DNA from 3 places in the Glutamicibacter sp. AOP5-A2-18 genome. Region 3 is predicted to be linked to each of the others. Evidence: predicted binding sites of a transcription regulator. Region 3 holds the regulator's gene; each other region holds the start of a gene.
What was found. Region 3 encodes Rex, which represses fermentation and respiration genes when NADH is low (regulators of the CRP and FNR family bind a similar motif). Its sites were predicted from a motif close to CTTGTGAANNNNTTCACAAG; they were not measured.
Positions count from the first base shown of each region.

Region 1: the regulator Rex is predicted to act here: its motif matches at 2,407-2,426, upstream of ACT3RW_RS07510 (glyceraldehyde-3-phosphate dehydrogenase).
Region 2: the regulator Rex is predicted to act here: its motif matches at 1,232-1,251, upstream of ACT3RW_RS01965 (queuosine precursor transporter).

Region 1 covers NZ_JBQSVW010000001.1:1,587,601-1,597,689, reverse strand. Annotated here, with positions in the region: gene ACT3RW_RS07515 (winged helix DNA-binding domain-containing protein) at 1-656, opposite strand, end outside; gene ACT3RW_RS07510 (glyceraldehyde-3-phosphate dehydrogenase) at 786-2,243, opposite strand; RNA gene rnpB (RNase P RNA component class A) at 2,447-2,801, opposite strand; gene ACT3RW_RS07500 (N-acyl homoserine lactonase family protein) at 2,992-3,858, opposite strand; gene ACT3RW_RS07495 (TetR/AcrR family transcriptional regulator) at 3,861-4,481, opposite strand; gene ACT3RW_RS07490 (YaaA family protein) at 4,629-5,441, shown strand; gene ACT3RW_RS07485 (sialidase family protein) at 5,798-6,640, shown strand; gene ACT3RW_RS07480 (DUF7507 domain-containing protein) at 6,574-7,752, shown strand; gene ACT3RW_RS07475 (VOC family protein) at 7,880-8,278, opposite strand; gene ACT3RW_RS07470 (Nif3-like dinuclear metal center hexameric protein) at 8,291-9,241, opposite strand; gene msrA (peptide-methionine (S)-S-oxide reductase MsrA) at 9,374-9,901, shown strand; gene cysK (cysteine synthase A) at 10,029-10,089, shown strand, end outside.
Region 2 covers NZ_JBQSVW010000001.1:404,720-414,808, forward strand. Annotated here, with positions in the region: gene ACT3RW_RS01955 (hypothetical protein) at 1-318, opposite strand, end outside; gene ACT3RW_RS01960 (TetR/AcrR family transcriptional regulator) at 443-1,099, opposite strand; gene ACT3RW_RS01965 (queuosine precursor transporter) at 1,504-2,214, shown strand; gene ACT3RW_RS01970 (ABC transporter ATP-binding protein) at 2,280-2,975, shown strand; gene ACT3RW_RS01975 (hypothetical protein) at 2,965-4,566, shown strand; gene ACT3RW_RS01980 (GNAT family N-acetyltransferase) at 4,576-5,031, shown strand; gene tgt (tRNA guanosine(34) transglycosylase Tgt) at 5,104-6,399, opposite strand; gene ACT3RW_RS01990 (FUSC family protein) at 6,533-7,624, shown strand; gene ACT3RW_RS01995 (NUDIX hydrolase family protein) at 7,627-8,166, opposite strand; gene ACT3RW_RS02000 (MDR family MFS transporter) at 8,375-9,823, shown strand; gene ACT3RW_RS02005 (SDR family NAD(P)-dependent oxidoreductase) at 9,978-10,089, shown strand, end outside.
Region 3 covers NZ_JBQSVW010000001.1:2,663,425-2,673,513, forward strand. Annotated here, with positions in the region: gene ACT3RW_RS12790 (AMP-binding protein) at 1-396, shown strand, start outside; gene ACT3RW_RS12795 (1,4-dihydroxy-2-naphthoate polyprenyltransferase) at 472-1,356, shown strand; gene ACT3RW_RS12800 (DUF4229 domain-containing protein) at 1,499-1,789, opposite strand; gene ACT3RW_RS12805 (PLD nuclease N-terminal domain-containing protein) at 1,843-2,247, shown strand; gene ccsB (c-type cytochrome biogenesis protein CcsB) at 2,527-3,591, opposite strand; gene resB (cytochrome c biogenesis protein ResB) at 3,584-5,212, opposite strand; gene ACT3RW_RS12820 (cytochrome c biogenesis CcdA family protein) at 5,212-5,967, opposite strand; gene ACT3RW_RS12825 (TlpA family protein disulfide reductase) at 5,976-6,599, opposite strand; gene ACT3RW_RS12830 (histidine phosphatase family protein) at 6,604-7,266, opposite strand; gene ACT3RW_RS12835 (hypothetical protein) at 7,445-8,236, shown strand; gene ACT3RW_RS12840 (redox-sensing transcriptional repressor Rex) at 8,337-8,972, opposite strand; gene ACT3RW_RS12845 (glutaredoxin family protein) at 9,039-9,284, opposite strand; gene ACT3RW_RS12850 (HAD family hydrolase) at 9,347-10,089, shown strand, end outside.

The DNA.
Region 1 (10,089 bases), 1.1 Mb from region 3:
CAAGCGGCACCACGCAAAGTCGCAGGTGCATGGGAGCCTAGGTAGCGAAGCAACAATTCGTGCATCGGATCTGTGGGCACACGGTGATCACTGATCCAGCGATTTACCAGCACATAGTCTTGGGCGATCAGTTTGGCCTGCGCAGGAATCGGCCCCAAGCAGATTAGCCCGTTTTGTACCAGCACCAAGAGCACATGAAGTCCGCGCTGATTTTTAGTCGGTATCCCGTGACTCTCTAGCTCGGCAAAGATTGTGGCCCTACTGGCTCTTTGGTACTCAACAAGCAGTTTAGTGACGATGGTAGAGGCGCGGTCGATGGTTTGCGAATCTATCTGCAAAGCGCGCAAATTAGTCGCAGCTGTTTTCAGGGTACGCTCTCTGGCCGCCTGCACCATCCACTTGGCGTCCTGTGCCCTACAGATATGCAGGGTGCCACGCATGGTCCACGAACGAACGAGCTGGCCATCATTGAACAGCTCATTAACCTGTGCTCGGTTCGGTTCGGACGCTACCCGCTGAGCCAAGGCATAACGTCCGGCGGTGAAGTCTTGAGCTTGAATCGCCAACATATGCTCGGCTGCACCCAGCAAGCTTTGTGCAGGCTCACGTAATTTCTGACTGCGCATCCGCGCGGCCAACAACCGCTCTCGTTCCACGTCCTTGCCCTATCTCTCGCACCTAGAGCCGAGCGTAGCAGGAACGGGCTGGGGCATAAACGACTTTCGGGACCATGCCTCACGCATCATGCGCGAGGTACGGTCCCGAAAAGTCTTGCAGCTCTAGTTCTAGACGCTGACGGCTTCAGCCTTCACATCTGGAACAGCTACCGGGTGGGTGCCAGCGATCGATTCGATCACGCGCACTACTTGGCAGGAGTAACCGAACTCGTTGTCGTACCAAACGTAGACAACAGCGTTTTTGCCCGAAACAATGGTGGCCAAGCCATCAACGATGCCGGCACGACGTGAGCCAACAAAGTCGGTGGAAACCACTTCTGGGGAATCGATGTAGTCGATCTGCTTGTGCAGGTTCGAGGTCAGCGAGGTTTCACGCAGGTAAGCGTTCAACTCTTCCTTGCTGGTTTCGTTCTCCAGGGTCAGGTTCAAGATGGCCATGGAGACATCTGGGGTTGGTACGCGAATTGCGTTACCGGTCAGCTTGCCTTCGAACTCTGGCAGTGCCTTAGCAACAGCCTTGGCTGCACCGGTCTCGGTGATCACCATGTTCAGTGCAGCTGCGCGTCCGCGACGTTCGCCCTTGTGGAAATTGTCGATCAGGTTCTGGTCGTTGGTGAACGAGTGAACGGTCTCAACGTGTCCGTGGTTAACGCCGAACTTGTCGTTCAGCGCCTTGAGCACTGGGGTGATGGCGTTGGTGGTGCACGATGCTGCGGTGACAATCTTGTCTTCTGCAGTAATCCACGAATCGTTGATGCCGTGAACGATGTTCTTCAAGTCGCCCTTACCTGGAGCGGTAAGTAGAACGCGAGCAACACCCTTAGCTTCAAGGTGCTGGGACAGGCCAGCTTCATCGCGCCAGCGTCCGGTGTTGTCTACAACAATCGCGTTGTTGATTCCGTATTCGGTGTAATCAACGGTTGCTGGATCATTCGAGTAGATGACCTTGATCAGTGTTCCATTGGCGAGGATGGTGTTGTTTTCCTCGTCGACGGTGATCGAACCTTCAAAGCGGCCATGCACCGAGTCGCGGCGAAGCAACGAAGCACGCTTGACGATGTCATCATCCGAGCCCTTGCGCACAACGATTGCCCGCAGACGCAAGCCGTAACCGCCACGCTCAATCAGGATACGAGCGAGCAAGCGACCAATGCGACCAAATCCGTAGAGTACTACGTCCTTTGGTTCTGCGTCGGTAGCGCCGGCCTTGCCGACCTTTTCGCCCAGTTCGTTGCTGATAAATGAGTTCAGGTCGACGGAGCCAGATTCTTTGAACTTCTTGTTCAAGCGGCCAAGATCAACGGCGACCGAGCCAACATTGAGTGTCTCGATTTCATCGAGAATTGCTTTGGTTGCCTTCAGGCTTAGCTCTTCGCCATCGATGCGGCGCACAACGCGGTGTGCCTTGATGATGTCAATTGAAGACTGATTGATCAGCTTGCGGCCATATACGGAGGGCACCACATTGTTCTTGCGGTACAAACGTCCGATCAGTGGAATCATGGCCTCGGCGAGCTCTTCGCGCCCGCTCCATTCTTGCTGGGCGACGACAGACTGCTGGGTCAAAGGAAAATCCTTCCAATTCAGCCGACTTGCAGATCCATAAAGTCGGTTGGCACCGTGGGAAGCACCATTGCTTTTGCGGTGGTACGAGGTCACAGGATCATCCTCGTAAGTACTAAGTACATTTTCCATTCTAAACTGCGCAGAAATTTTCCGGACACCTAGATCTGTGAATCATCTCACTTGAGAAGTGAGGAAATATGCGGTGAATGGGATGGCCGATACGCCGGGTTTTGTCGCGCCGAAGCGGGACGGTCATCTATCTACGACTGCCGTTGCCGACAGCCTCTAGCGGTCCACCCGACTACATGGGGCGAACAGCCCTCATAACGCAGTCTGTCTGACCTTGCTCCGAGTGGGGTTTACCAAGCCATCCCGGTCACCCGGGACGCTGGTGGTCTCTTACACCACCGTTTCACCCTTACCAGGAAACCTGGCGGTCTATTTTCTGTGGCACTAGCCTGCGGGTTACCCCGAGTGGGCGTTACCCACCACCCTGTTCTGTGGAGCCCGGACGTTCCTCGGGACAATTGCTTGCCACGCGACCGTCTGGCCATCCCATTCGTTAACCATTCTAGCCCCGGGACTTTGCCTGCCGTAACGCGCTGAGCGAGGTGTTCAACACGGCAAACATGTCCTTGGCCATAGTCAATGCGATTTTTTGAATTCAGAGCACTAACACTGGTGCGCCCCAAGGAGCACCATTTTCCTAGCGACGATAGCTCAGTCTGCGGCGCGGAAGCATTCAAGGTTAATCGCGCAACGGCGAGGGTACATAAACTTCATTGTTAGCTAAACGCTGACTAGTGCCAGGATCATGTGCCGGCAACAGCACTATCGGCTGCATTCTGGCGAACTCTTTGATCTTGCGAAGTTGCTCAACAGCCAACTTAGGATTGTTGTTCACGCCGTCTGTCTTTTCCTGATCAAGTAGTGCCTGATCGTACGTCACGTCGCCGCCGAGGAAGTATGTGGCGTCGTCACCGAACACAACCACCGATAGATGTCCGGGAACGTGCCCAGGGGTGGGTACCCCAACGACCTTGCCGTCAGCGGTGATCGGGTAGGTCTTCTCCCATGGGCCAAGCGCGGGACCGGTCAAATGCAAGAGCTCTGGCTGAAAACCTGTTGGCCAGTGCTGCGGCACAGCGCCTTCGATGGTTGCGCGTAATGGCTTGCGGTAGAAGTCCCAGTGATCGTCGGTGACCAAAATACGTCGGGCGTCAGCAAGATCCCCCAAACCGTCGCCGTGATCATGGTGCAGGTGAGAAACCACTACTGCTTGCAGATCTTGGGGCTTTATTCCCTGCTGTGCAAGACGCGCGCCGATACCTTCCTCAGGGGCAACATTGATGTCGACAGCGCGATGGAAAAATGACTGCCAGCGTGGCAACCAACCAGGCGCGTTCGCATGTGGGGATTCGCCGGTATCAAACAAGATCGGGCCGTCGGGGTGATTGATGAGATAGGTGTTGATCGGCAATGGCTCGGTCCAGTTTTTGTCGCCAAATACCGCCTTTGCACGTCGTAGCAACACTGGCTTGGTAGCACTTTGCGTGCGATGACTCGGACGAATGCGAATCGTTCCGGTCTCCAAAACGGAAAGGCTGATGCTCATGGCTAGGACTCCTTGCGGCGATCGGTGGTATGGGTTTGGCTCAGTCCGCCTACGACGGCGTGAAAGAGAAGGTCACGGATTTGAGTGGCAAGCTCTTCTGCTGGCCGACGTTTCTCGGCTTCCAACCAGGCAATTACAGTCCAAATGACGCCAGCTGCCAGCGCCTCGGAGCTTACTTCTGCAGGCACGGGTCCACCGGCTAGTCCGGCAGACAGCGGAGAGTGCGCACGTAAGCGCTCGGCCAGAAACTGCACCAGGCGGTGATGTATTTGCATTCCACCTGAACTGCGCAGCACTCGTGCGAAGAACACCTCATTGAGAGCGATCCTGCGAATCACGGTTAGGAACGCAGTCTCCATTGCTTGAGCTTGCTGCGTCGGGGGTAAATCACCGGCAAGAGTCACGCCCTCGAATGCGGCTTCTAGTCGGCTCATCGCGGCGTCCTCGAAGGAACTGGCGAGGTCCAGAAAAACAGCATAGAAGGTCGGACGGGTCAGCCCAGCCTCGCTGACGATATCGGTAATGGTCACCTCTTCTGGAACACGTTCATCCAGAAGCCGAAGAGCAGCGTCGCGTAACCGAAGGTGTGACTTACCGGGTTTCAAAGAGGAATTCTTACGCATGTAAATATCTTACATCTGTAAAACTATCCCTACATAGTGCTCTTCAGCACGTGCTTGACGGTCAGTTTCAACGACAGCAAAGACAGCACGGAGCGTCACCGATACTTCCGAGGTGGAGCATCCAGGTAGTTGCGCTCCCTTTTGGATATGACAGGGTCGGATTCCGATAAGCTGGAAAGCGTGCTTATTTTGTTGCCGCCTTCTGAAGGCAAGACAGCCCATACTCAAGGTGCTCCGTTTGAAATGGAAACACTCTCGTTTCCGGAACTAACTGATGATCGTCACCAAGTGATCGATTCTCTTGCGCAAGTTTCTGCTCGCGAAGATGCCATGGAAGTCTTAGGCGTTGGTGCCTCACTAGCTAACGAAGTAGCTCGCAATATCTCACTGCACACTGAACCGGCAGCCCGGGCACACGATATTTATTCAGGTGTGCTTTTTGAGGCTTTGAACTACGCGTCATTGGATAAGCCAGCGAAGTTGCGGGCAGATCAAAGCATTCTGGTCATTTCTGCATTATGGGGCGCCGTCAGATTTGATGACCGGATCCCACCGTACCGACTTTCTATGTCCACCAAGCTTGAACCACTGGGCAGGCTCGGGAGCTGGTGGAAGAAACGACTAACTCCAGTATTGGACGAGATGGCCGGGAACCAGCTCATCATCGACGCACGCTCGAGTACCTACATGGCGGCCTACAAGCCACGCAACTCAAATAGCGTAGCTGTCAATGTATTTCAGTTACGTAACGGTGTTCCGAAGGTCGTATCGCACTTCGCCAAACACACTCGTGGCGAAGTTGCCCGGTTCTTGGTGCAGCAAACAGTCGAGCCCAAGACGGCGACGGAATTGCTTGAACTGATTCAATCCAAGTGGGAGGCCACCCTGGTGGACGACAAAAAGGGTCAAGCACTAAATATTCTGCTACCCGAAGACCACCAGTTCACCACCACAAAGTAGAAAGAACCAGCCTCTCGTCTTGGCGCACACGACAAAAAACAAACTTTCCCTCTTCTGCTTGTGATTCAATTCACATAGGCTTCAAGCATGACGTCCTACGTCATACGTCCTTCCAATTTTCAGGAACCATACCCCTTTTCAGCGCAAACGGGGCCATAGCGGCCACCACATTAGAGGAAGCGGACCCTGCGGTGCCGCCGGGAACCTTCAAAGAAATAAATCTCGGAACCGACCGCACCGAAAACAACTTCTTCTATCGCATCCCCGCTCTCGCTCACTTGGGCGACGGGGTAGTTCTCGCCGCGTGGTAAGGCCGTCCGGGAAACGCCTCAGATGCACCGAACCCCAATAGCATCGTGCAGCGCAAAAGCACCGATAACGGTGCAACGTGGGGGCCAGTAACCACTGTCGCGGCCGGCTTCACCGGCTCCCCCGAACAAGGAAAGCACGGCTATTCTGACCCCAGTTATGTGGTGGATGACGAAATCGGAAAGACCTTCGCCTTCTTTATCTACTCCAAGGATCAAGGCTTCGTAGGGAGCATTTGGGGCCTTGACGATGCCAACCGGCAAGTGCTCAGCGCAGCTGTTGTCGAATCCACCGATGACGGAGCCACGTGGAGCAAGCCTCGACTGATTACCGATGTCGTCAAACCAGGAGACAGCGCGGTCCCCGGCGCTGTACGTTCGACCTTCGCCACGTCCGGTCAAGGCATCCAGATAACCCGCGACCAATACGCCGGGCGCCTCGTTCAGCAATACGCCGGAGATGTCATGCAGGCCGATGGCACCCGAGCGATTCAAGCCTTCTCGGTGTATTCCGATGACCACGAAGCAACGTGGAAACATGGAGAATTCACCGGACGGGCCATGGACGAGAACAAAGTGGTTGAACTATCCGACGGTCGGCTCATGCTCAATTCCCGTGACAACGCCGGCGGTGGATATCGAACGGTAGCTATTTCTAATGATGGTGGCCACAGCTACTCGGAGGTCACCCAGGATAAGAACCTCCCCGATCCCACAAATAACGCACACATCACCCAGATGTTCCCGGATGCGCAGGCCAAAAAGTTGCTGTATGCCGGAGCCAATTCACAAACTTCGCGCTCCAACGTTTCGGCTCGAGTCTCATGCGACGACGGAAAACCTGGCCAGGGTTGCGCACCATTCGTCGTGGTTTCTCCGCGTACTCGGTAGCCGATGTCTTGGATAATGGAAAATTTGGCGTGTTCTACGAAGCTAACTACACCGACGCAATGCAGCTTGCCACATTCGATGAAGAATGGTTGAACTACGTCTGTGCTCCGATGCAGGCAGAATCGTTCACCGCCAGGTCAGGATCCACTCTTGACGTTCCAGTGACTATCACGAATCAGGAAGACGAGGCGCTCTCGGGTACCATCGCGGTGGGCACCTCAACGCAATTCAGCGCCACAGCAAAATCGGTCACCAATCTTGCCGCAGGCGCCAGCACCACCATCAACCTTCCAGTCACTGTCGCGTCCACCGCGCTTGGAAACCAGAGTCTACAGCTGCAGTTCACGAGTAGCACTGGAAAAACTTCTCAGGTATCTGTGTCCGCTCAGATCACCGGCGAAGAAACCGCTGGCCTTAACATTTTGGGTCAACGCACGGATACGAGTCGAGACTTGGCTGTGGACCCTTCTGTGGTCGGTGAAAAAGTTCCGTACAGCTTCCGTGTGAATAGCATTGGAAACATCGCTCAATGGGTCGCACCAACTGCAGGTAACTTCTCACCGTTTGCCGCCAGCCCAATTGGACAGCCCAGCCCGGCGGGCAATTGCCGCTACTCGAACCTACCTGCGGGTGCAGGCTACACCTGCGCCACTCCACGCCATGAGGTAACCAGCAATGAGCTAGCCAACGGATTCTTTATTCCTCAAACGCACTGGACTTCTGGCCGGGTCGGCAGCAACGCCATCGTGGATGAATACACAATCACGGGTCAAGAAGTCGACCTCGTCGATCGCCAGCCTAGCTTTACCGTCGAGGCCTCACAGCAAGTTGCCGCTGAGCCTGCTTTGAATTCGTCGGCTAAAGCCGGTGACTGGATTAGCTATGAAGTCACGGTTACAAATACCGGAAACGTTCGACTCAGCGACTTAGAAGGTTCGGGATTCAGCATTCAGGAGCTTGACGCAGGCGAATCTAAGAGCGCAACCATCACACGCCTTCGCACTGGCGCTGACGCCTCAAGCCGAGGCGCACAGGAAAAATCAAAAATTGCTACCGCTCGCAACGGCGATATTAAGATCCAGGCTGAGATTTCACAATCCATCGCCCCGTAGGTTGAAAGTGCAAAACCTGACAATGCACTGAAGCAAAAGAAGACTGCCGTGGGCAAGACTTGGGAATTACTATTCCCGAATCCCACCATGGCAGTCTTCTTTGTTGGTTGAACTTTTGTTGGTTGAACTAACTGCCACCTTGCCCATCAGCGGCGACGAGTTCAATTTCAAAGCCCTCGCCATTTTCGAGATACGCAGCGTAGTGCTGTTCTCCACCAGCGTGTGGATGCTGATCCGAGAACATCAAGGTAAATCCGTGGTCACTAGCCTCGCGTGAAATTTGCTCAACTAGTTCTTTGGACTCAACAGTAAAAGCCAAGTGGTTCAATCCTGGATTCAAGCGTTCGTGGCGTCCATGGCGCACATCAGGCCCGGACTCAAGAACGATATAAAAGTTTGAATGGGCGTAGCTGATCCCATTACTCCACTCAGAATCAATCCGGTAACCCAGACGCGTCAGCAACCATCCCAACGTTGCTTTACTGGCTGATAAGTCATCAACCCAGATTTCCAAATGATGCAGCATGCGGTTCCCTGCCTATGGGGTCAGGACAAAGTCCCAAGGATCCGAATTAATTTGCGATATTTCAATCTCTACCGAATGTCCCAGATCGTTGAGCACATTCTGCAAAGCGCGAGCGCCGGCTGAAAGCCAGACCCACTCGGAGGCAAAATGGGAAACATCAATCAAGTAAGGGAAGCCACCGTTGGCTGCTTCGCGTGCTTCACTGGCCGGGTGATGGCGTAGATCTGCGGTGACGTAGACATCGGCTTGGTGTGAGCGCACCGCATCAAATAACGAGTCACCGGCCCCACCGCATAGGGCGACCTTGCGGATGATCCCGGTGCGGTCACCTGCAACGCGTACGCCACCGGCCACGGCAGGTAGCACGGTGTAAACGCGTTCAGCAAAATCTTCAAGCTTCATTGGCTTGTCCAGGAAGCCGACTCGGCCTAGTCCTTCTTCTGGCAATCCGTCCTTTGAATGCACCAGAGGCACACAATCCTTGAGGCCAAACGCGTCGGACAGGGCGTCGTTGACTCCCCCAATGGCGTTGTCAGCATTGGTGTGTGCCGTGAGCAAAGCGGTTCCGGTCTCAATGAGCCGGTGAATCGCTTCGCCCTTAAAGCTGGTTCCTGCTACTTGGGTGACACCACGAAGTAACAGTGGATGATGAGTGATGAGCAAGTCGGCTCCACGCGCGATGGCATCTTCGATCACCTCAAGGGTCGGGTCTACAGCCATTACAACCTTGGTGATCTGCTGGGCGCTACGTCCGGTCACTAGACCAACGGCGTCCCAGTCCTCCGCCAAGGATTTTGGCCAAAGCTCTTCTACTGCCTCAAGCACATCGCCCAAAGTAGTTGCAGCCGGTTCCCCATCAACTGGCTGCTTTACTTCTTCGTCGGTCACTGGCTTGAGCGAAGTGGCGTCCGTAACTGACGGCTTCTTATCAGGTTCTTGCGAGTTATTTGCCTTGCTCTGCATGTCACCAACCCTACGCGTTGGGTACATCGATGGAACAGAATGCAACGCCGCATCGTTGTGAACTGTGTGAGTACTCTCAGCCTTCAATCACCGCATCAATTCAGCCCTACTATCGAGCTTCAGGGGGCCAAGCTGACAACCTTCGTGTTGGCAGGTGGCTGCTTCTGGTGCTTGGACGCCATCTACCAGCAAACCCGTGGCGTGCACGCCGTGATCTCCGGATACATCGGTGGGCACACCAGTGACCCGGACTATTATCAGGTCTGCTCCGGAACCACCGGGCACGCTGAAGGTGTTGCAGTCATCTTTGATCCAGAAATTGTTCCAGCCGAGATCATCTTGGACATGTTCTTCACCGTTCATGATCCAACGTCGCTCAATCGCCAGGGTTATGACGTAGGCACCCAATACCGCTCGGCCATGTTCCCGCTGGATGAAGAGCAGCGGACGCTTTTCGCCGGGGCCATCGCAAAATTTGCGCCCTTATACCCTAATCCGATTGTCACCACAATAGAAGAGTCGAAAGATTTCTATCCTGCGGAGCAAATTCATCAAGATTACTACGCAGATAACCAAGATGTCGGATATTGCCGAGTGATCATCGACCCGAAGATCGCAAAAGTCAGGAAATATTACGCACAATGGCTAAATGAAGCCTAGCTTGACGGCATGCCTACTAGGGTTAGAAATGAACCTCGAGATGTCCGAGCCATTTAGCCGGTCATCTGCAAGTAACTCGCCGCCAGCAATCGCGGCCGCAATGAGTCACGTAAGGACTGCATAAAACATGGGCAAGATTTACAACAACGTCACCGAAGTTATCGGCCGCACCCCACTGGTAAAGCTGA
Region 2 (10,089 bases), 2.3 Mb from region 3:
TGAGGTGTCCGCCAGCTTGACGACTTGTTCTACATCTTCTGGCTTACCAGCTAGCAAGTGCATGGTTGCACTTTGCTCCCAGCCCTCGCCCTGTAACTTTGCGACGGTGCTGTCATTAGCTGGGCCCAAGAAGATCAAACGCTGTGCATCGGACGGGGCGGTCCATGAATCATCAGGCCAGTAACGAAGGATCTCTACGTCGTCGCCGTTTTGATTCACTGAACGAATTTCCTGCTGGTTAGGGAAAGACGCAATACGATCACGCAATGATGCGTAGCCGCTGGTCCAACCTGGTAGTGCTCGCGCAGTTCCGCTCATAGTGCTGCGTTCTCCTTTTGAATCGCTAGGGGTCACCTATCGGCATCACTGACTTTACGCCTAAAAACTGGGCAATACTCAACTGTGTTTCTAGGATTTCTCTGTCAGCGAGGACAGCCGATATCTAGGAAGCTTTAGACCGCTTTAGCGCCGAGCTCACCGAATGATCCGTTTCCATCTTGCCAGCGGTTTTGGGATCAATGAGAGACAGAATGTCTTCAAAGAGGGAACGGACTACGGGCAGACGGCAAAGCACTGCAAATTTAGCGACCACAGGTGCCAAATTTTTGATCAGCGTATGTGAACGTCGTTGCTCAGGGGACTGGTCAAAGGCCCACGCGGTGAACACCTGCCGCGCAACAAGTAGCAAGAACCGGGGGAGATCTCGGCGGATACCTAGGGGAGGCAAAGGCCGAGCGCCACCAACAGCCTGTTCCCACATCATCAGTTCAATTTTGGTTACTTCTTCATTGGCATGCTCGCCAGAAAGCAAAAGCTTCAAAAACGCCGGCCCGAACTCATGATAGGGAGCCAAGGATTGCACGCCAGCTTCCAGCACGATGCGAATGTTGGTTTCTAAGGTATTGCCCTCATCGAGCCCGTCTTGGCACAACCGCAATTGCTCATTGCGTAGGTTCAGCAGCAGCTGCGCGACGATGTCTTCTTTGGACTCGAAGTAGTAGTACGCATGTGAAAGCGCTACCCCAGCATTGGCAGCGATGACCCGCATGCTTGATGCGCGGTATCCCTCAATGGCAAAACAGTCCAAGGCAGTCGCCAAAAGTTTGGCCTGCGTCTGTCGACCTTTTTCAGTGCGCGGTTGGATGCTCTTGAGCCTTTCGAACGGAAGCTAATGGAGTTGATTCTAGCATTTATTGAACGCGTTCAAAAAACTAAAACTTTCATGCGGATGCAAGCGAGGGCAATCACTAGGGGAGTAGATTCCTCGATTTACTGTTTCGAAGAATGCCAGATGAGATGCGGAATTTTGAGATCTAATGGTTCGAAAACTAAGTTGCACGTTCAAGCGTTCCTAAGTCGAGGGCCGTCAGCATGGGATACTTGCTAGGTAAGTGCTAATACAGCGGAACCGCGCGCTGGCATGAAACTCCACCCATTCCTTTGAGGTACGAGCATGCCTTCGCGACGAAGTTCTGGCGAACCACTTTTGACAAGGACAACTACATGGGCGCGAACAACGCCGAAAACAACCTGACCAAAGCCAATAAAGCGGTCTTCGCTTCAGCGAGGTCACCATACTTTTCCACGGTGCTCACCCTGATGGGTGCCATCGTGATCCTCTCAAACATCGGTGCATCCAAAGGCGTAAGCTTTGGCCCAATCATCACCGACGGAGGATTCTTTCTCTTTCCGTTGGCCTACATTCTCGGCGACGTTATTTCCGAGGTATACGGGCTAAAGGCTGCACGGCGGTCAATTATTCTCACCTTCGCACTCGCCATCTTTGCGGTGTTCTCCTTCTGGATCATGATCCAACTACCATCCGCCGAGTTCTACGACGGTCAAGAAGCACTCGAACGCACGCTGGGCCCAATCTGGCAGATCGTTCTCGCTTCGGCCTGCGGCTTCTTGGTTGGACAGTTTGCTAACTCGTGGGTGCTGGTCAAACTCAAGGAACGCACCGGGGAGCGTGGGCTCATTGGACGACTGATTGGTTCCAGCGGCGTCGGCGAATTCCTCGATACCCTGATTTTCTGCTCTGTCGCCGCACCGGTCATTGGTATTACCGATGCGCCGAACTTCATCAACTACGTAGTGGTCGGTTTTGTCTATAAGACAGCTGTCGAAATCATTCTTGTACCGGTGACTTCGCTGGTCATCAAATGGTTCAAGCAACGCGAACCAGGCTACATCCAAGCCGTAAACGCTAAGTAGTGAACAAAGGGCATCATCCGCGAGGACGATGCCCTTTGTGGTTGTAGCGGGATAACGTTACAAGCATGCAGACAGGTCAGAGCACCAAGATTGTCTTGGAAGCACGCGAGCTGATTATTGGCTACCAACAACGCGTCATTTGTGGTCCGCTAGATCTGCAGGTTTCCGCAGGCGACGGGGTGGGAATCATTGGAGCCAACGGTAGTGGCAAATCTACGTTGGTGCGCACCATCCTTGGACACCTATCGCCGGTGCAAGGCACTGTCGAATTTCTAGGTCTGCCCGTGAACGAGGACTCGCTAGCCTTCCGCCAGCATGTCGCTGTCCAGATCACCGATGGAGCGTTTTTTGAAGAACTCACCGTTGCTGAACACCTTGAATTGGTGGCTCGCGGCCACAATCTGAACTCTTGGAAACAAAGCGTCAGTGAAGAGCTGGAGTTTTTTGAGCTACAACAAGTAGCCGGGCTACTGCCCAGCGAGCTCTCCTCCGGCCAGCGTCGCAAGGTGCTGTTGGCGGCGACACTCATTCGGCCTGCACAGCTGATGATCCTTGATGAACCGGAGCAACGTTTAGATCTGCGTATCCGGCAGAAACTCTATGATCGATTGGCCGTACTCAGAGGTTCCGGGACGACACTTCTAGTAGTGACCCACGATCCGCAGATGCTGCGTCACTGTTTGAACCACGCCTTCTTGCTGAACGAAGATCAAGGTGAAGCCCTTCACTCCGAGGCCGGAGCGCAGTGGCTTGAACGCTAGAGAAAAACTTCTGCAGGAAAACAAATTTGATCCGCAGCAGTTGCTCAACCGCGCAAAGCGACGGCGCAACTTTTCAGAACGCTTTGATCACTTCTCTGATGTCTATGTATGGGTGCTGGCCGCGGTTGTTGCTTTGGCATATCTTTTCAGCGCGATCTTTGGCCTCATCTTTGCTCTTCTTGGGCAGACGGTAGCTCACGTACAGACACCGTGGACGGTATGGAGTTTGCAAGAGCTGTCGCCGGTACTGCTCATACTCAGCGCCATCTGCGTTCTACGGCTGTTTTTATACCTAGGGCCTGTAGGCGTGAATGCTGCCAAGGCGGACTGGTGGCTGCCGTTACCAATTAGCACCAGGCCCATTCTCGGCCGATCGATTCGAAGCGCACTACTGTCTGGATTGCTGACCAGCAGTTTTGTAGGGGTGCTTTGGCTGATTGTCATGTTTGGTTTGGTCGGTGCTTATGAACCGCTGGTAGCCCTTTACGCACTGATTAGTTTTGCATTATCCGGAGTGCTCTTGACCAGCCTTGCGGTTGTGTTGCAAAGCTACGGGCTGCAACCACGTGCACAACGCTGGCTGGGACGCTGCATCGTGGCCGCCATAGTTGTCCTTGCAGCATTCTGGTTCTTGCTTCAGGTGAAGATTCCGTGGGCAATAAGTGTCGTCGAAGGTGCGTCGAGCTCTGTGCTCCGGTTATCTGCATGGGCTCCTGCCGCAATCGGTTTGCTGTGCTTGAGTGTGCTCAGTACTTGGTGGGCATGGAAACGCAGCCCAAGGATCGGGGCGCGCGACATGCGCGTAGCCGGCGAGCATCAACGCTTGGCCTTGGGCTCTGCGATGCAAGCAGATACCAGAGGCGCCGTGGAGCCATCTTCGGCTTCAATTGGTCGCAGGCGACGTCGTGGGAACAAGCTTGCTTCCCGACTGCCGGTGGCCTGGCGCATTCTGGTGTTGCGTTTACTGCGAGGCGGGCGCTGGCATGCAACGCTGGGGTATCTGGTGATGGTCATGGCACTGGTTGCGACTGTTGAACAGGTGGCCAACCCGCTGAGCGCTCTGCTGTTTTACCTCGTGCTGTGTTTGTTGCTGACGATAAACGTAGCTGGAACTATTTCGCCTTTGATCTCGCAGCCGCAACTGACACAACACCTGGGACAATCTGCGGTTAAGCTACAACGAACAGCGGTACTTTTTGCAGTTTTCTATTGCGTGATCGCGTTGACCACGCTCACTGGGGGACTGGCATTGCTGGGCGTCGTTCAGCTGAGCAATTTCTGGTTGTGGGGTGCAGCAGTGATCGTCGGCTCCCTTGGCGGGGCAGCAGCCAGCCTAGGTCATGCGCAACGTAAAGAACGCGACTGGGAGAGCCTGTTAGGTGGCTCCACCAGCGATACAACAGTGGTCATGGTTCTGATGAATGAAGCGTCCACCTTAATTCCAGCGGTGGCCACTTACGCGCCGCTCTTTGCTTTAGTGCTCAGTCCTGAAACCGGAATTGGTTGGCCGCTGTGGGGAATTTCCGTGCTATTTGCTCTCCGGGCCCTACGACCATTTCTCGGACGGGCGTACGCAGGTTTACGCGGATAGGATCAGAAGATGAGCGTAGAAATTTCAATTCATAAGCCGGAAGACCTCAGCACTGAGCAGCTGTATGCGTTGCTCAAACTGCGTACGCACGTTTTTATTGTTGAGCAGCGTTCTTCTTACCCGGATTTGGATGGTCTGGACCTCGTTCAAGGAACCCTGCACCTGGGCGCATGGGAGGACGGCGACTTATTGTGCACCGTACGAATTCTTGATATTCACGGTGAAAACCCGCATATCGGCCGTGTTGCTACGAAGGCGGAAGCACGGGGTCGAGGACTGGCCGGAACGCTGATGAAGCAAGCTGTTTTTATGTGCCGCCCGGACGTTCAGATTCATCTCGGCGCTCAAACCCAGTTGGAAGACTGGTATGGAAAATTCGGATTTGAACGATGTGGCGAAGACTTTGATGATGACGGAATCATGCACTTGCCGATGATTAGACGAGCGGCGACTGCCTCAGCCTAGAACATGACAAAGGGTGCTCATTTCCCGCCTGACGGCGGAAAATGAGCACCCTTTTTAATTGTTATCCGACTACTATGCCACCGGCTGACCCTGGGGATCCGGCTTGCCAGCGTAGTAGCTAGCCAAGACCTTATCCTTGAGATTAAAGAAGGTGCCATCTTCCAACGCCTGGCGGGCAGATTCAACCAAACTAACGGTGAAGTGCTCGTTGTGGATGGAAATCAGCGTGTGGCTGAGTAGTTCCTTGCCCTTGAATAGGTGGTGAATGTAGGCGCGGGTGAAGTTCTGGCAGGTGTAGCAATCGCAGTCTTCAACCAGTGGGGTGAAATCACGCTTGTAGCGGGCACCGGAAAGATTGAAGCGGCCCCACGGGGTGTAAAACGCCGAGTTGCGCGCCACACGAGTTGGCGAAACGCAGTCAAAGGTATCTGCACCGTTTTCAATGGCAGTAAAGATGTCATCCGGCTCGGAGATCCCCAGCAGGTGGCGAGGCTTGTTTTCGGGAAGTTCCTCGGCGCACCAACCTACGATGGTTCCAAGGTTTTCCTTTTCCAAGGCTCCACCAATACCAAAACCATCAAAGGCCATGGCTCCAAGATCCTGGCAGGCCTTGCGACGAAGGTCTTCATACTGTGCACCCTGGATGACGCCGAAGAGTGCCTGATATTCCTTGCCCGCACGGTTATCAGTTAGTGAGAAGTGCTCGGCGATGCAGCGCTCAGCCCAGCGACGGGTGCGCTCCAAGGACTCAATCTGGTAGCCGCGCGAATTCTGCAAAGTGGTCAGCTCATCAAAAGCGAACATGATGTCCGCTCCAATCTGGTGCTGAACATTCATGGAAATCTCTGGAGAGAAACGGTGCTTGGTGCCATCAAGATGGGACTTAAACCAGACACCCTCCTCATCAACGTTAGCCAAGCGTTCTTTGCCTGGTGCTACCGCGTCATCCGGACCTGACTGGTCAACGGACTTCATATCGATGACCTTCTTGAACCCTGAGCCCAAGGACATAACCTGGAATCCACCGGAGTCGGTGAAGGTAGGGCCGTCCCAGCCCATGAACTGACCTAGTCCGCCAGCTTCATCCAAGATGTCCGCACCGGGCTGCAAGTAGAGGTGGTAAGCATTAGACAAAACTGCTTGAGCGCCAAGCTCTTTAACCTGAGCGGGAGTCACCGCCTTGACGGTAGCTTTAGTACCCACCGCAATGAACGCAGGAGTTTTGATTTCGCCGTGTGGCGTGCGGATCACGCCGGTGCGACCCAACATTGGGGAGCCGTCGGGTGCAGTGAGTCGGGTTCCGACTTCAAAGCCAAATTCTTCTTGGCGGGCATGCGGGGAGCTGGGGTCAAAGTTCTTTTCGGGCACGTACCAAGTGTGCCGTATTAACGCGCCGGTGAGGAAAACGACAATGTCAAAGTGCCCACAAACCTAGCCCCTCACATGGCAATGAGCGAATAATGGGTGGTATGTGTTGTGTCCAACACGACGGAAGGAAACTGTGGGTCTGGAGAAACTGAAGGAATCAACAAAGTCGCTGGTAACGCTGGGACCGGCCCGCAAGGACCACTGGATTGGGTTGCGTACAGGCCTAGGCATCTTCGCTCCGCTGATCACGCTCTTTGCCATTGACCGAATGGATCTAGTGGTGTTCGCGGTCTTTGGTGCTTTCACCGGAGTCTACGGACGAGTTGATGGTTACTGGAACCGATTGCGCATGCAGGTTCGTTCAGGTCTTCTCTTTTTTGCCGTCATCGCCTTGGCACTAGCGGCCTCGTATTGGTGGGTTGACCACCAGAACCCAGAGGTCATGAAGTGGCAGATCGTCGGAGCCACAACACTCATTGCTGGGCTGTGTTCGGTGCTGGTCGGGTTTATGCGCCTGCGCCCGGGCGGATCCCTATTCCATATCTTCGCTTTTGCGGCCATCGCTTCGATTCCCCACGCGGCCCCCATGGGCGAGGCATTGTTAGTAGCGGGACTGACCATCGTGCTGGCGTTAGTAATCGGCGCCTCTGGGGCCATAGGTCAGTGGGCTAGTTTATGGAAACGTACCAAGCTTCCACCGCTGTCCGATAACGTGCGTAAAGCCATCTGGTGGGAGGGGCTGTTCCATGTACTCTCCGCTGGTGTGGCCGGAATTCTTGCCAACACTCTGGGCAGTGAGCTTTCTGCCGGACACAACTATTGGGCCATGGTTGCCGCTGTAGTTCCTCTGGTCGGGCATACGACTAGACTGCGAATCCGTCGCGGGGTGCACCGTGTATTGGGAACGCTGGTGGGCATGATCCTGATGGCGCTACTGATCTGGTCGAATCCGCAGATGTGGATCTTGCTCGCCTTTATCGCCGTGTGCCAGTTCTTGGCCGAGATGCTGGTCATGCGTAACTATTTCATGGCGCAGATCTTTATCACGCCCATGGCGTTGGTCGGCGTCTCGCTGGGCACCGGGCTCAGCGGCTCGGTGATGTATGACCGCGTGGTTGAAACACTGATCGGTTGTGCCGTGGGCATGCTCGGCGTGCTCTTGGGAAGTTGGCTCGGCTCGGTACTCAAACGCAAGCAGGGCCTCGTTCCCAAGAGCGAAAGCTGAACTTAGATATTGATACCCACGTGGGCCAACGCCTGACGCAAGATATTTTCGCGGCCACCGGCAAACGCGCCTTGAATATCTGAGCTCAGGGCTTCGGCCGGGGTCAGCCAGGTCAGTTCCAGAGCATCTTGGCGTGGAGTGGATTCACCGCGCACCGGAACGATGTAGCACATAGAAACTGCGTGCTGACGGTCGTCGGTTAATCCGGTTTCACTTGGTGCCGGGAAGTATTCGGCCACGGTGAAAGGAACCGGCGAGGCCGGAAGCTGTGGCAGCACCATGGTGCCCAGGTCCTTCTCGATGTGGCGAATCAGCGCGGCACGAATGGTCTCGCGGTACATCACACGACCAGAAACGAAGGTCCGCAGCATACGACCGTCATCGTCACCGGTGAGCAGAAGCCCCACTTCATTCACATAACCCAGCGGGTCAAGGCGAACCGGGATCGCTTCAACATAAAGCATCGGTAGGCGCTGACGCGCTTCGTAAAGATCTTCTTCAGAAAGCCATCCGGGATACGGATCTGGGGTACGCACGTTCATGCTTCTATCTTCGTACACAAACCCCGCTCCATGGGTGAAGCTGTATCTGTGTTGCGCAACTCACCAACTGCACGCCAGCGCACTCTAGTACCGCCGGAGATCTAAAGATAAAATTAGTTAAGCTTTCCCCAATGCTTGCCCCTTGCGTTCGCCGTGGGCACCGAGAGCATATTTCCTTTTCAATTACTCGTGGAAGCAGATTCCAGCCGTGACGAACGCTCCAGAACGACTGAGCAAAAAGAACTTCACCACGATTGCGGTGCTGATCGTATCCAGCTTCGTGGTCATCCTGAACGAAACAATCATGAACGTGGCATTACCTGTTCTGATGCACGAATTCGACGTAACCGCTGATGCAATTCAGTGGCTGTCCACCATCTTTATGCTCACCATGGCAGTGGTCATTCCGATGACCGGATTCTTGCTGCAACGCCTGAGCGTACGCAATGTCTTTGTCCTAGCCATTGGCATGTTTACCTTGGGCACCATTCTGGCGGCCTTGGCGCCAGGACTGACCGTCCTGTTGGTTGCCCGCGTGGTCCAGGCCTGCGGTACCGCCATCATGATGCCGCTGCTGATGACCACCATCTTGCACCTAGTGCCAGCTGAACGTCGCGGTGTGCTGATGGGCAACGTATCCATCGTGATCTCCGTGGCCCCAGCCATCGGCCCGACACTTTCGGGTTTGATCCTGCAGTACCTGTCGTGGCGCTTCATGTTCATCGTGATCATCCCGATTGCGGTCGCAGCACTGATCATCGGTACCCCGCGTCTGTCCAACGAAGTAGACGGTGCATCCACCCCGCTGTCGTTCACCTCGGTCCTTTTGGCTATCCCGGCCTTCGGTGGCTTGGTCTTTGGCCTGAGCCGACTGTCGGTAGGCGTGAGTGCGCTGAACATTGGCATCCTCGTTGTAGCGTTGCTCTGCTTGGCTGCTTTTGTCTTCCTGCAGCTGCGGTTGCAGAAACAAGATCAGGCGCTGCTGGATCTACGTCCGCTGAACTTCAAGGACTTTACGCTTTCGCTAGTGCTGATGATGTTTGCCATGATCTCGCTGTTCGGCGTGATCATCTTGCTGCCAATGTTCTTCACCAACGTGCTGGGCATTGATACCCTGACCACTGGTTTGATCATGCTTCCTGGCGGCCTGCTGATGGGCATTTTGGCCCCAATGGTTGGCAAGTTGTATGACCGGTTGGGGGCCCGTCCACTGATCGTTCCTGGCGGAATCATCTTGCTGGCCTCGTTGCTGGGCTACGCACTGATCCTGAACGAGAGCACCCCAATTTGGTTGCTGGTTGTGCTGCACCTGGTGATGAGTTTGGGCTTGGCCCTGATCTTCACCCCTGCGTTCACCACCGCGCTGAACCCATTGCCGCACCACCTGCACTCGCACGGTTCGGCACTGCTTTCCACCTTGCAGCAGTTGGCTGGTGCCATGGGTACCGCTCTGCTGGTGGGCGTTGTGGCAGCGACTACCGCCTCCAAGATTGCCGCGGGTAGCGATCAGTTGGCCGCTACGGTTGAAGGCTTCCAGCCTGGATTCCTCATCGGTGCTGGCTGCAGCGTTGGCATCATCGTGATTGGCTTCCTTCTTGGTGGCAAGAAGGAACTGGTCAGCTTAGGCGCGCAAGAGGCCGAAGCAGAAAAGCACTAAACGGTTTAACACCTAAACAGCTGGATACTCAACTACTGAGTATCCAGCTGTTTGTGCATCTGGGGTGTGCCTAGTGCTTTTACCGCAATGCTTTTACCCCAGTGCACTGGGCAGTAGGCTGGCTGGTAAATGTACGCACTACAAAGGGGTAAGCATGCAGCTGCAGGATTCAGTCGCTTTAGTCACCGGTGGACTTTCGGGTTTAGGCCGGGCCACCGCACAAAAGCTCGCGGCAACCGCCAAACATGTTGTCGTTCTTGACCTGG
Region 3 (10,089 bases):
GCAGAGCACTTTGTAGAACACGATGGACACCGCTGGTACGTTACCGATGATTTGGGCTCTGTTCAGGGCCAGCGACTAAGCATCGTTGGGCGCGTGGATGACGTGATCAACTCTGGTGGCATCAAGCTCTCAGCTTCCAAGATCGAGGGCATCCTGGAAGAATTCTTCACCCAAACCTTGGTCGTTTCAGTGCCTGATCCGCAGTGGGGTCAAAGCGTTGGCTTAGCTTTCAGCGGACCCACCAAAACCGAGGCAGCCTTCGACGCGGTGCGCCGAACCTTGGGCAAAGAAGCCGTGCCAAAGCATGTTCGGCACTACCCTAACGGGTTGCCGCAACTGCCCAACGGCAAGTTCGACCGCAAGCTGATCATTGATGAACTCGGTGCGCGCAACTAGCTCGATTCGCCTTGCCCGCCCATTCGCGGGAAACTAGAGGGTACGAGTTTTTCTTTTGCCCCGAAAGGACTGAAAGTGGCCACACTTTCCCAATGGGTCTCCGGTGCACGTTTGCGCACCTTGCCTATCGTCATCGCCCCGGTAGTTATTGGCACCGCGGCCGCAGTGGGCGAAACAGGTACCCTTCACTGGGTCCGTTTTGTTCTGGCGTTGATAGTCGGTTTGCTGTTGCAGGTTGGCGTTAACTACTCCAACGACTACTCCGATGGAATCCGCGGCACTGACGATGATCGTGTCGGCCCATTGCGTCTTACGGGCTCCAAACTCACTGCCCCGAAGAACGTACGCAACCTCGCCTTCGCCTGCTTTGGTCTGGCAGCTATTGCGGGCCTGACCCTGGTGGTCGTCTCCGCATCATGGCCGTTGTTGCTAGTTGGCGTGGCAGCCATTTTTGCTGCGTGGGGCTACACCGGTGGCAAAAATCCTTATGGCTACCGCGGCCTTGGTGATATCTACGTCTTCATCTTCTTTGGATTAGTAGCGACCCTGGGCACGACCTTCACTCAGATCAATGAACTGCCACTGACCTCCATATTGGGTGCGATTGGTACCGGTTTGATTGGCTGCGCGCTACTCATGGCCAACAACGTTCGGGACATCCCCACCGATAAAGAGGTTGGGAAAATTACCTTGGCTGTGCGCCTCGGCGAACACAATGCCCGTCTGAGCTACGTGTTGATGATTGCCGTAGCGATCTTGTTGCCACTGCTAGCTACCGGAACTTTCCCTTGGCTGTGGTTGCTACTGCTTACTTTCATCCCAGCTATCGCACCATCGTTGCTGATGCTGCGTGAACACGAGCTTCCCAAGCTGGTTAAGGTTCTCAAGCAGACCGGCATGCTGAACATGGTCTATGCCTTGCTCTTTGCGCTGGCCATTATCTTGCAGACTTGGTTCTAGCCCACCGGGTATTTAGCGCTTAATCACCAAAGCCTTGGCTCATCACTGCCCTCGCGGGAAATGATGAGCCAAGACTTTTTTCTGCTCAAAAGGTCACTGGAGTTAAGAACTCAGTTACCGAGCACGCAAATTATGTTGACGTTTATTCTGCAGTTCGGTGATTGCGTCGCTGATCTTCATCAAATTCATCTTCGACAGCTTCATCGTCCAGCTGCTTCTGCGTCTTACTTGCCGAGGTTTTAGCAAAAGCTTTACGCACGTCCTCGTTCGCTTTTAGACGAAGTTTATTAAAGAACAAGTAGGCTACCGCGAACGCGAAGATCAGCCCGATGATTCCGGAAACGAAGATAGGCCAGTTCAGACCCCACGAAAGACCAAGGAACACTGCGCAGAAGATGCCCAGGCGAAGAGCTGTATATTTCAGAAACTGCATAACTTCAAGTTTACCGATGAACCTGTGAACTCGATTATCACTAGAATGATTACATGGTCCGTCTCCTTATATTCGCAGCAGTAGTTTCGGTCGCTTTGATGATCTACACCTTGATCGAATGCAGCCGTGCGCCGAGGCATCTGATACGTTCCTTGCCGAAGCCCGCATGGTTCGTAGTGATCATCCTCTTACCGCTGATCGGTGCCGTATTGTGGTTCGTTCTTGGACGACCTCAAAGCTCGGCAAACCAACCAGCAGGGCAACAAACTGCCCCCGATGATGATGAGGACTTTTTGCGTCAGCTAGAAGTCTGGCGCCGACAGCAACAACGCGAAGCAGATACTAAGGCTCGTGAGCAAGAACTCAAAGATCAGGGCAAGATTCAAAAGAATACTAATCCTGAACCACCGGCTAAATCAGAAGACACCGACACTGATTCACCGGACACCAAGTCCTAGAAGCCAGTAGCGGCCTACTCACGGCCCGTAGAACACAAGCCCCGACATTTCCGTTACCGCGCCCTCGCGTGGCGCTCACGGAGGCCGGGGCTTTGTTGTACCTGTTGCTCGGCTGGCGTGGTCTGAGATGAGTAGCGTGGATCAGTTGGGTAGCTCAGATCAGTTGGGAACAAGGTGCCGAGCCCAGCGCCCTTCAAGGCCCAGAATGATCCGCCAACGACAAACGGCGAGCAATACCCCTGATGGGTGTCGCTCGCCGTTTGTGTATTGCTGCGGGGTCTAGACGCCCGCGTAGGAGTGTAGTCCGTTGAAGAAGATGTTCACGATGGTGAAGTTGAAGACCACGCAGAGGAAGCCGATAATCGACAGCCATGCTGAACGTGGGCCGGTCCAGCCACCGGTAGCGCGGGCGTGCAGGTAGCCTGCGTAGACAACCCAGATCACGAAGGACCAGACTTCCTTTGGATCCCAGCCCCAGTAGCGTCCCCACGCTGCTTCGGCCCAGATGGCGCCAGCCATCACGGTGAAGGTCCACATGACAAACGCGATGGTGTTGATGCGGTAGGCGAAGTTCTCCAGTGCACCTGCGCCAGGTACTACGCGCATGAATGGCAACTTGTCGCTAAGACCTGAAGCCAAACGGTTCATGCGCGAGTGCTGCAGCAACTGCAAAACGTTCATGGCGAAGCTAATGGCAAACAGTGAAGAGGAAAGCACTGCAATGGAAACGTGGATGACGATCCATGGCGACTGTAACGCTGGCACCAGGTGACCTACTGGAGTAGGGAAACCGATGGTAGCTGCACACAGCATCAAGGTGACCAGACCAGAGATGAACGAACCCATGAAGCGCAGGTCCTTGATGATCAGAATGATCAGGTACACCAAGGCAACAAGGAATGCACCGGTGGTGAGGAACTCGTACATGTTGCCCCATGGCACACGGTGAGCAGCCAGAGCACGGGAAACCACAGCGAAACCGTGAAGCGCAGCGGCAAGCCACATCAGCACTACGGCGATGCGCGCCATGGGGCGCTTCGCCGAGAAGCTGGTGTAGGTCATCTTGTCCGAGACGATCTCTTCACTGATGTGATCTGCTCGGCTATTTTCGCCGCGGCGTTTGCGATTGCTTCCAGCAACAACGTTGCCAGCACCAACGAGCAGTTCTTCGTCACGCTTGAGCGCAGCAGAGTCCATCTCGGTAATGGACTTGTTGGTCTTGGCCAAATCAAGAGCAAAGATGATGAAGACTACGCCATAGACCATGGCTGCCAGCAGCATGAACAACTGGCTGTATTCACCCAGCGATTCATTAATTGGTGATAATGCCCCAGCGTTACCCATTTACTGCTCCTTGGTTCTGCTCCTGGCTTGCCAATGGCCAAGCCTTGTCAAAGATTTTTTGTAGTTCTGAAGCTTCGCGTTCCAGTCGTGGGTCTTCGCCACGGGCCAACAGCGCATATTCGATACTACGCTTGCCATCAACCTGCACCAGTTTGATCCAGACACGACGACGCGGAGTAAACAGCGAGACGCCAAGTCCGATGAGAGCCAGAGCCGCAAAGATACCAATTGGCAGCTTGCCCGGGTCGTAGTTCACATCCAAGGCTACGTAGCGCTTGAGGTCATCAAAGGTGATGCTTCCCTTGCCATCTGGAAGATCGTAGGTCTGGCCAGCTTCAAGACGAATACCACCGGCGTCGAGGTCGCGACTGTTCAGTGCCTTCATCTTCGCGGTATCCAGCACAAAGACGTTCTGCGGATTGCCATTGTCTAGGCCTAGATCACCGTAGAAGGAGTTCAGGTGCAGCTGCGGGTTGATCGCGTTAGGATCTCCCGAGATACCAAATCCCTTTTCATCTACCAGCGCGGTAGGAAGTAGGAATCCCTGGAAGCCCAGCTGATCGGGCTTAGCGTCAGGCACCTTCAGCACGAAGATTGAAGTGTAAACGGAGTCCTGCGGAACTGAAGCTACCGGACCCGAGTAAGAAACGTTGCCTTTACCATCACGCACGGTGATGACCGGTGCATAGCCGTTGCCCACCAAGTAAACATCCGCGCCATTAATACGTAGCGGATGGTTCACTTTCAGGTCTTGTTTTACCGGTTCTGACTGCGCAGTCTTACGGACCTGCACGTGCGCGGTGAAGTCCAGCGGCTGTCCAAAATGTGCCTCTGATTCACGGTCAAAGACGATGTCGAATTTATCGAGTTTCACCGAGTAACCAGGAAGTTTGTCAGCATTAAACGCGGTTCCCGGAGTGAACGAGTCGTAGGCAACCAGCGAGTTAACGAAGGTCTCCCCCTCAACAACCACACGCTGTCCGGTGTAGCCGAAGGCCCCACCCACGGCGGCGGCAACCAGCACACCAATCAACGAGATGTGGAACATCAGGTTGCCGATTTCACGAACGTAACCACGTTCTGCTGCTACCGAACGTCCCGTCGCATCCTCGCGGCGTTCTACTCGATAACCACGCTTTTTCAGGATCTTGTAGGAGTCCTCAATGATTTGGTCATCATCGGGGGTATCCGACTCACCTTCGAGAATCTCGTAGGAAGTATATTGCGGCAAACGGTTAAGGCGAGCCGGAGTGCGTGGTGGTGGAGTACGCAGTGCTTGCGCGTGCTTACGCACACGCGGAATGATGCAGCCAACCAAGGAGATGAACAGCAGAATGTAGATCGCTGAGAACCAGACCGAGGAATAGACGTTGAACATCTGGAAGCGATCAAGCCATGGACCGGCCACCGGGTGCTGGTCAATGTAGCCTACGACGTTTTCTGGCCCCGAGGGACGCTGCGGGAAAATCGATCCCGGTACAGCAGCAACAGCCAATAGCAACAGCAAGAACAAAGCTGTTGGCATGGATGTTAGTTGAGTCCAGATCCACCGCAGGGTACCGACGAACCCTAATGCGGGTGCGTCTTGGGTGCCTTTGGACTTCCGTTGTTTTTTCGCCATTAAATTGGCAACCTCACTTCATTGGCAAACCAGTTTTGCAGTTCTGACACCCAAGTGCCCCATAGGCCAGTCACCATGGCTACGCCGAGGGCCATGAGCATTGCGCCGCCAAAACGCATGATGAATACCTGATGTTTGCGGAAGAACGCTAATGCCTGCATTCCGCGCTGTAGTCCAAGGGCTATCAGGATGAACGGCAACCCTAGTCCTAGGCAGTAGAACGCCGTGAGCAATGTGCCTCGTGCGACGTTGGCTCCGCCACCGGTTGACATGATTAGTACCGCGCTCAAGGTTGGGCCGATGCACGGTGCCCAGCCTAGACCGAAGGTCAGGCCAAGTACCGGAGCACCCCATAGCCCGGCCGGTGGTTTTTTGTGGATCTTACGGTCACGCTGCATCCATGAGAATCCGCCCATGAAGACGATGCCCATAAAAATTACGACAATGCCCAGAATCTGGGTGACCCACGATCCGTTGAATTTTAGCCAGGCGGTCGCCTGGCTGAACAGCACGCCAGCTGCGATGAAAACTACGGAGAATCCAAGAACAAACAGCAAGATTCCAAGGACTACCCGGCCTCGTCGGTGTTCTTTGAGATCCGCTCCGGTCAGGCCGGTGACGTAGCCAAGAAATCCGGGAACCAGTGGCAGAACGCAGGGAGAAAGAAATGATACTAATCCCGCCAACACCGCTACCGGCGACGCGAGTAATAACGACCCGTCTAGGACGATGTCGGCAAATGGATTTGAGGTCAACGCCTAGCTCACAACTCTTCGGTCAAAGCAGTATCGATCAGCGACTTCAAAGTGCCCGGATCCGCTGCACCAATAACGCGGGCGCGCACTCGTCCCTTGCGGTCTAGGACCAGGGTGGAAGGAACGGCTTGCAAAGGCACGTACTTGGTCATAGCTAGCTGAATATCGCCAGAGGTGTCTTGGATTGATTCATAAGGAAGGTCAAAGGTGCGTTCAAACGCCTTGGCTGCCTCCGCTTCATCGCGCACGTTGACGCCAATGAATTCCACCTTGTCGCCAAACTTGTTGGCCAACTTCTTCAAATCTGGAGCTTCGATGCGACACGGTGCACAGGCGGCGTACCAGAAGTTCAGCACTACCGGCTTGCCTTCCCACTTACTGAAGTCAACGTCGGTGCCGTGGTACGTGGTCGCGGTGATGTCTACTGGTTCGCTGCGCTTGGATGCTTCGTATTCCTGCACAGCTCCGTCGCCAGCAATGTAGTTTTTCCCATCGCCGTTGTTTGCTTGCGCAGTCAACGAATCTTCCTTGGCGCCGCAAGCAGCCAAGGGAACGATCGCGGCGGTAAGCATCAACGAACGCAGCATGGTGCGTCGGCTCAGATTGCGCGGGGTTGGCACAGGATCAGTCATTTACTTAGGCTCCAGGAATATTCGCTGCGCCGGCCAGTAGCTCGGGGTTTGGTTCGGTGTACCTCACGGAGACTAATTCGTCCCCTTCAAAGTCGAAGCTCGTGACCGAGGCCAGCGTGCATTCGCGCTGACGCGGGTCGTGCCACAACGGCTTCTTCTCGGCTGCTCGGCGAGTGACCCAGATAGGAAGCTGGTGACTAACAATGATCACTTCGGCGCCTTCGCCGTGTTCGGCGACAGCAGCGCGACGATGCGCATCCATGGCTTCACGCATGCGCTGAACCTGCTGCGCATAAGGTTCGCCCCATGATGGCTTGAGTGGGTTGACCAACAATGGCCAGAACTTCGGCTGACGAAGGTGCTCGGCGACCTTGGACAGGCCTTGAAGTTTGTTACCGGCTTCGATGACGCGGTCATCAGTGCGAATCGGCAGGTTCAGGGCGTGGCTGGTGGGAGCAGCGGTTTGCTGGGCACGGATCAATGGCGAAGCAACCAAGCGAACCACATTGGCTCCCTCGGCCTGACGCTGAGCGAAAAATTCGCCGGCCGCATCAGCCATTTTGAATCCCAGCTCGGAGAGCCCGTAGCCGGGGATCCGTCCGTAAAGAATACGGTCAGGGTTGAAAACTTCCCCGTGGCGCAACAAATGGACGGTCGATAAAGGCATACCTCCAGTCTCTCAAATGTTCAGTGCAAAATAGTCATATTGTGTCCACCATCAACTATTCACAGCCCATGCATGGGATTCCCATATAGAAAAACCATCCTTTTGGATGGGGTAGCTCACAGCGCCGAGTACTAGTCTTGAACACAACAACAAGTTGACCCCTAAAGGATGATGGATCATGAGTAATTACGACCCGAATCAACCCGGCCAGCCCTACAATCCTGAGTCCGGCGCTCAAGGTTCAAATCCGAACCCTTACGGCGAAAACCCGTATGCACAGCAGCCTTCCCCGTACGGACAAAACCCATACGGTCAGAACCCGCAAGCCGGGCAAGATCCTTACGCACAAGCTCCGATGACTGCTGGCTACAACCAGTTCCCTACCCAGGGTGGCTACGCCGCAGTTCAGCCTCCAGCAACCCGACCAAAGACCTTGCAGATTGCTTTTATCTTGATTCTGCTTTCGGGTGTTGTCGGTGCGATTGCTAGCTGGATGATCTCCACCTCAAATCTGTTCACCAACATGGTTGCTTCCCAGTGGGCAGCGGTGGAGACAGAACTAGAAACGCAGATGGAAAGTTCGCCTGAAATGGCTAACGACCCAACCCTGCAGCAGATGATGAACAGCCCCGAAGCGTTCATGGCACAGGCCAGCTCGGTAGTGGCCGGCATCAGCATTGTTGGTGCCATCATCTCGGTACTTCTGTACTTCTTGGTGGGCTTCTTTGTAGGCCGTGGTGTGGGCGCGATGCGCATTATCGCTACCATCTTGGCTGTACTGTCACTGTTCGGCATGTTCTCAACCGTGTCCGCCATCAGCATGTACGGCGACTCCCAGGCCGGTGTCCTGAGCGCGGTCTACATCATTGGTGTATTGCTTGGCATTGCTGGTGTGGTCTTTGCTTGGCTTCGTCCATCATCCGAATACATTGCAGCCCGTCGCATGGCTCGTCGCGCCGGTTACCGGTAAACAGCTGGAGCGCCCTGACTTCAGGGCAAATAGCTAAGGCGTTGCCTGTTTTGTCATCACTGACAAAACAGGCAACGCCTTTTTTATTACTAAAAGCTGGTTAGCCTTGCACGGCCAGATAAGCCAGAATCTGCAATTCAGTCGACAGATCAACACGGCGTAAGTTCATGCCGGTTGGAACTTTCAAAGGTTTCGGGGCAAAAGAGAGCACCGATCGCACGGAATTTTCAGCAAGTACATAAACGAGATCTTGAGCAGCGTCGCCAGGGACCGCTAGCACCGCAATGTTGATTTCTTCGCGGGCTACTACTTGGGCAAGATCCGCTATTGACTCAACGGTCAGTTCACCGACTTTGTCACCGATTAGGGTAGGGTCAACATCCAAAATGGCTTTGACATTGAAGCCACGCGAAGTGAAACCCGCGTATCCGCTCAACGCGCGGCCCAGGTTACCGGCACCGACAATCGCTACTTTCCAGTCTTGGTTCAGCCCCAAGGTCCGACTGATGTGTTCAGCCAGTTCTCGCACGACATAACCGACTCCACGCGTTCCATAGGAGCCGAGCCATGAAAGATCCTTACGCAAGATTGAGGGGTTCACCCCAGCCTCTTTGGCCAACACCCCGGAGCTGGTGCGTTCGCGCCCTTGGGCTTCGAGAGTGTTCAACGCCCGCAGGTACTGAGTGAGTCGAGCCAAGGTGGCTTCAGGCAGGACACGAGCTTCAAGCTCAGACATCTTCGTTCCCCTGCACTTTCCAATGGGCTAAGCGAGCACCGCGCATGTTCATGTTTGTGGCAACGGCTAGTTGGTGAGCAGACGCTCAAGCCGTTGTGGATCGATGGTCCAGAAGTCTCGGACCTGTCCGTCAATGAACAGCACTGGAACCTCTTCATGATGCTTTGCCAACAGATCAGGATTCTGATCTATGTCTATCTCAGAAAATTCCATATTCAACCGGCCCGTCACTTCTGCCACTGTCTGCCGAGCGGCGTGACAAAGGTGGCAGTCTTTTCTAACCAACAGTTGAATCTGATGCAAAGTACTCACCTGTCCATAATCTCACGAGCCGTAACCACGCTTGAACTTTAAGATGAAATAAACTGGATCAAATGTCTTCCTCAGAATTTGACTCCACGCAGTCTCAAGCTCCGGCATCGGGTACCGTCGCCGCATTTTTTGATGTGGACAACACCCTGGTTCGCGGTGCCTCGCTTTATCTACTGGCGCGCAAACTCCGTGAACACAAATTCTTCCAATTCCGCGAGATCCTATGGTTCGCGTTGAAACAACTGCGCTATGCCGCCCGTGGCGAGCATTTGGGCGACATCCATCAGATTCGTGACCGTGCGTTGATGATGGTGCGCGGAATCCCGGTGGCCGAAATTGAGCAAATCGGCAACGAGATCTATGACGAGTTCATCGAACCGAAGCTGTGGTCCGGGACCGTGGCCATTGCCCGTCAGCACCTGCATGTAGGTCGCGAAGTCTGGCTGGTCACCGCCACTCCCCTGGAAGTGGCGAATGTCATCTCGGATCGGCTCAATCTTTCCGGCGCTTTGGGCACCGTGGTGGAAAGTAAGGACGGTTTGTACACCGGGGCGTTGGCTAGCCCAATTCTTCACGCAGCCGAAAAAGCGCAAGCTGTTCGGTCCCTGGCTAAGGCTCGCGGGATCTCACTTTCGCGTTCCTGGGCCTACTCGGATTCCTACAATGACGTTCCATTGCTAGAAGCCGTTGGCCATCCTGTGTGCATCAATCCGGATGCTCGGTTACGTGCCTACGCCAAGCGCAGAGGCTGGCAAGTTTACGATTTCCGCACCGGCCAACGAGCCGCCAAGCTCAGCCTGCGAGC